DNA from 2 places in the Neorhizobium turbinariae genome. Region 1 is predicted to be linked to the other one. Evidence: riboswitches for the same ligand, from Rfam matches in the RefSeq annotation. Region 1 holds a riboswitch; the other holds the start of a gene.

Evidence for each region. A riboswitch is a leader RNA that binds a small molecule or an ion and turns the genes downstream of it on or off. The one in region 1 is predicted to bind S-adenosylmethionine.
Region 2: it holds a riboswitch for S-adenosylmethionine, as region 1 does, so the genes downstream of both, M0654_RS09675 (O-succinylhomoserine sulfhydrylase) here and metA (homoserine O-acetyltransferase MetA) in region 1, are expected to answer to the same signal.

What each region holds. Positions count from the first base shown of each region.
Region 1 covers NZ_JALPRY010000016.1:220,472-222,866, forward strand. The annotation lists gene M0654_RS15415 (vWA domain-containing protein) at 1-286, opposite strand, end outside; gene metA (homoserine O-acetyltransferase MetA) at 296-1,216, opposite strand; SAM riboswitch at 1,287-1,364, opposite strand; gene M0654_RS15425 (GGDEF domain-containing protein) at 1,622-2,395, shown strand, end outside.
Region 2 covers NZ_JALPRY010000010.1:217,966-220,360, reverse strand. The annotation lists gene M0654_RS09675 (O-succinylhomoserine sulfhydrylase) at 74-1,258, opposite strand; SAM riboswitch at 1,304-1,382, opposite strand; gene M0654_RS09670 (2'-deoxycytidine 5'-triphosphate deaminase) at 1,466-2,395, shown strand, end outside.

The DNA.
Region 1 (2,395 bases):
GGTGCTTTTCGACAAGCTTGCGCAGCCATTCCTCCGGAAGCTCGGCCACATCGACACCCGGCGCTCCGGACACGGCTTCGACGCCGCGAAAATAGGAGGAGAACACCTGATCGAACCTGTCGATATGCCGCTCGTCCTTCACCAGCGCGGAGCGGGCGAGGAAATAGAAGGCTTCGACATCAAAATCTGCCAGTCCCTCTTCCAGCCCTTCGAGGAGCGCCAGGAATTCCCGCAGCGTCACGGGTATCTTCGCATCCCGAAGCTGAAGGAAAAACGGAATGAACATGCGGCCGCCTTACTCCGTGCCGATCTTCTCCAGATCGTATGGCGTGGTTTGGTAGATCTCGTTGATCCAGTTGCCGAACAGAAGATGCGCATGGCTGCGCCAGCGGTTCAAGGGCGTCAGCGTGTCATCGTTATGCGGGAAATAGTCATGCGGCATCTTGATCGGGATGCCGGCATTGACGTCGCGGAAATATTCGTCGGCGAGCGAGGTGGAGTCGTATTCGACGTGGTTGAACATGTAGAGGCGTTTGCCGGCCTTCTCATGCACGAGGCAGATGCCCATCTCGTCGGATTCCATCAGGATCTCGAGGTCGGGCACCTTTTCGACATCAGCGCGACGCACCTCGGTCCAGCGCGAAACGGGCACCTGGAAGTCGTCCGAAAAGCCGTTGAGATAGACGGATGACGGAGCAAGATTGCGGTGGCGGTACACGCCAAACGCCTTTTCCTTCAACTCATATTTCGGCACGCCGTGGAAGTGGTAGATCGCCGCCATCGCGCCCCAACAGACATTCATGGTCGAATGCACGTTGGTGACGGTCCAGTCGAAGATCTGCTTCATCTCATCCCAATAGGTGACCTCTTCGAAGGGAAGCGTCTCGATCGGCGCGCCAGTGATGATGAAGCCATCGAACTTGCGGTGCTTGACCTCGTCCCAGGTCTCATAGAACGACAGCAGATGCTCTTCCGACGTGTTCTTGGCCTTGTGGCCGCCGACACGGACGAGCGACAGCTCCACCTGCAGCGGCGATGCTCCGACCAAACGCGCGATCTGGATCTCGGTCTTGATCTTGTTGGGCATGAGATTGAGAAGCCCGATCTGCAACGGACGGATATCCTGCCGCACGGCGACGGTTTCGGTCATCACCCGCACCCCTTCCGAAACAAGGGTGCTGAAGGCGGGAAGCGTATCTGGAATCTTGATCGGCATGGCTGAACCCAACAAAAAATAAAACCGGCGGCGACGAAATCGCGACCGGTCCGGAAAAGGATGTACTGGGTGTCATCTTCTCGCGGCCCTTTAGCGACTTTTTTAACGTGGCTGCAAGCCGGCCGGCCAAATCACCACAAAACACAGTTGCTCAAATAAGCCTTGCTATCGCGCGCGTCAATGGCAGCGAAATCTTCCAAAGAGCCGAAACTGGCTACTCAGATCCAGAGCGGATGGGCCGATACCGCCATGGTCATTCAAAGCAAAGCCTTTCGCGCCCGAGGTCCTCTCTCTACTGGCCCTCCAATCCTTGTTACCCACACCCTAACGCCGTTCAGAGGAATTTAATATCTGCACTCTTAAAGGTTGCATACATTGTTCTGTTGTTGGGGGGCGGCGTCTACGATGGAGACGGGCAATATCATTATTTTTATCCCTCCAGCCCTCTTCACAATCGTCTCGCTCGCCTTTCTTTTGCTTTGGCAGCTGAAGATCACACCCTCGTGGCAGTGGAGCGCTGGGTTCGCCCAAACTGCCTTAGGCTTCGTTTTATCAACATTCTCGATCGAGCCATCATTCGATGCGTTCTCGTCCGGCCTTGTCTTTATCGGGGCAGCCTACTGTTACGCCGGTGGGCTGCTAACCCATTTCGCCGCCCCTCAATCCCGGCGGGAACGTTTGGCATTCGTAGTCGCATACACAATCGTCTTGGCGTATTCTGTCTTCACCTTGGGAAGCCTGAAGGCACAGCTATTCGTGACCGATGTGGGCTTCGCTCTCCTCCTAGTACACGCTGTTTGGGCGGCTATCACCCGAGCGACCCGGCCTGTTGATATCGCGCTCTTAGTTTCGACTGTCCTTGTGATATTCGATTCCGTGCTGCGGGCGGTGTTTTTCACGTTCTTCACCGATCTGAGCGATGATTTAGGTGACTTCGCCCACTCTGCCTATAATCTCGCGGTGCATGTTACCACGATCACCGTTTGCATGTTCTTCCCGTTCACCGCTTTGGCGGCTACCGCATCGTCAGCGATTGAAAGATACCGTGACGATGCTAGCCGGGACCCATTAACGGGTCTTCTAAATCGCCGAGGCTTCGAACAGGTTATCGCCAGCCGCCGCAGGTCTGCCGCGATCGGTGGCGCGGTCGTCACCTGTGACATCGATCACTTTAAGCAG
Region 2 (2,395 bases), on a different contig from region 1:
CCCCCGCATTCTTGATCTTAAGGGTAATCGATAGGGTGAATCCTTCACGGATCCACCCTATGAGGCTGCGGCGTCAGGCGCCGACCTTGGCAAGCGCCTGGGCGAAATCTTCCAGGAGATCGTCGGTGTCCTCGATGCCCGCCGACAGGCGAACGGTGCCAGCCGAAATGCCGAGTTCGGCACGGGCTTCTTCGCTCAGGTTCTTGTGTGTCGTGGTCGCCGGATGGGTAATCAGGCTGCGCGTATCGCCAAGGTTGTTGGAGATCGTCACGACGTCGAGCGCGTTCTGCAGCTTGAAGGCTGCTTCCTTGCCGCCCTTCAGCTCGAAGCAGACGAGCGTCGAGCCACCCTTCATCTGCCTGGCGATGATGTCGGCCTGCGGATGGTCTGCACGGCCCGGATAGATAACCTTGGCGACCTGCTTCTGGTCAGCCAGGAAGTCGGCGATCTTGGCCGCATTGGCCGCCTGCTGCTTGACGCGCAGCGGCAGCGTCTCGACGCCCTTGAGCAGCGTCCAGGCATTGAATGGCGACATGGCCGGGCCGGTATGGCGGAAATAGTCGCTCAGGTTCTCGTCGATCCAGGCCTTGTCCGACAGCACGATGCCACCGAGGCAACGGCCCTGGCCGTCGATATGCTTGGTCGCGGAATAAACCACGATATGGGCGCCGAGTTCGAGCGGCTTCTGGAAGAGCGGCGTTGCGAACACGTTGTCTACCACCACCTTCGCGCCGATCTGGTTGGCGAGCTTGGCAACACCGGCAATATCGACCACTTCGAGCGTCGGGTTGGTCGGGCTTTCCAGGAAGAACACCTTGGTCTTCGGCGTGATCGCCTTTTCCCAGTTTTCGAGCGATCGCCCGTCAACGAGCGTACATTCGATGCCGTATTTCGGCGCCAGCGTTTCCACCACCCAGCGGCACGAGCCGAACAGGGCGCGGGCGGCAACGATATGGTCGCCGGCCTTCAGCTGGCAAAGGATGGCGGCGCTGACGGCGGCCATGCCGGATGCCGTGGCGCGGGCGTCCTCGGCACCTTCCAGCATGCACATGCGCTTTTCGAACATGTCATTGGTGGGGCTGCCGTAGCGGGCGTAGATGAAACCTTCCGTCTCGCCCTTGAAACGGGCTTCCGCCGCTTCGGAGGTCTCGTAGACGAAACCCTGCGTCATGTAGATCGCTTCGGACATTTCGCCGAACTGCGAGCGGAGTGTTCCCCCGTGAACGAGCTGGGTCGCCGGGCGCCATTTGTTTGTCATGCTGGTCCTCATTCCAAAACAAAAAAACCGGCCGCAAAAAGCAGACCGGTTTCGCACCCGGTCCTTTTAGCCACTTATTTAACGTGGCTGCAAGCCGACCGGCCAAATCACCACGGGATAAGATTGCCATAGCGCCGTGGGCCGCTTGCGTCAATGGCAAGCATTTGGTTTTGTCGGCCCCTGAAAATATGGGAGCCAAGGGTGAGCATGATGGCTCGGACAACGGGAATTCTGGCCGACCGCGCGGTTGCGGAACTGTTTGAAACGAAGCGGTTGATTGCCGAGAAGGAACTGGATCGCGACCAGATCCAGCCGGCAAGCCTCGACCTGCGCCTGGGCGCCAAGGCATTCCGCGTGCGTGCGAGCTTCATGCCGGGCCCGAACAGCCTCGTCTCGGACAAGCTCGACCGGCTGAGCCTGCATGTGATCGACCTGTCGGAAGGCGCGGTGCTTGAAACCGGCTGTGTCTACATAGTGCCGTTGATGGAGCGTCTCGACCTGCCGGCCAACATGTCGGCCTCTGCAAACCCCAAAAGCTCCACCGGCCGCCTCGACATCTTCACCCGTGTCATCACCGATTACGCGCAGGAGTTCGACAAGATCCCGGCCGGTTATTGCGGCCCTCTCTACCTCGAGATCTCGCCGCGCACCTTCCCGATCGTCGTGCGTCGCGGTTCGCGCCTGTCGCAGATCCGCTTCCGCATCGGCAACGCGCTCCTCAGCGAGCCGGATCTCCTGCAACTCCACAATGACGAAACGCTGGTGGCGTCGGCAAAGCCGAACATCTCCGGCGGCGGCATTGCGCTGTCGATCGACCTTGCTGGCGACAAGGCAGGCCTGATCGGCTACCGCGGCAAGCACCACACGGCCGTGGTCGACGTCGACAAGAAGGCCCAGCACGACATCTTCGATTTCTGGGAGCCACTCTACAGCCGCGGCCGCAACGAACTGATCCTCGATCCGGACGAATTCTATATCCTCGTTTCGCGCGAGGCCGTGCATGTGCCGCCGCTTTATGCGGCCGAGATGACGCCCTTCGACCCGCTGGTGGGCGAATTCCGCGTCCATTACGCCGGCTTCTTTGATCCGGGCTTCGGCCACGAGGCCGCCGGGGGCAGGGGAAGCCGCGCCGTGCTT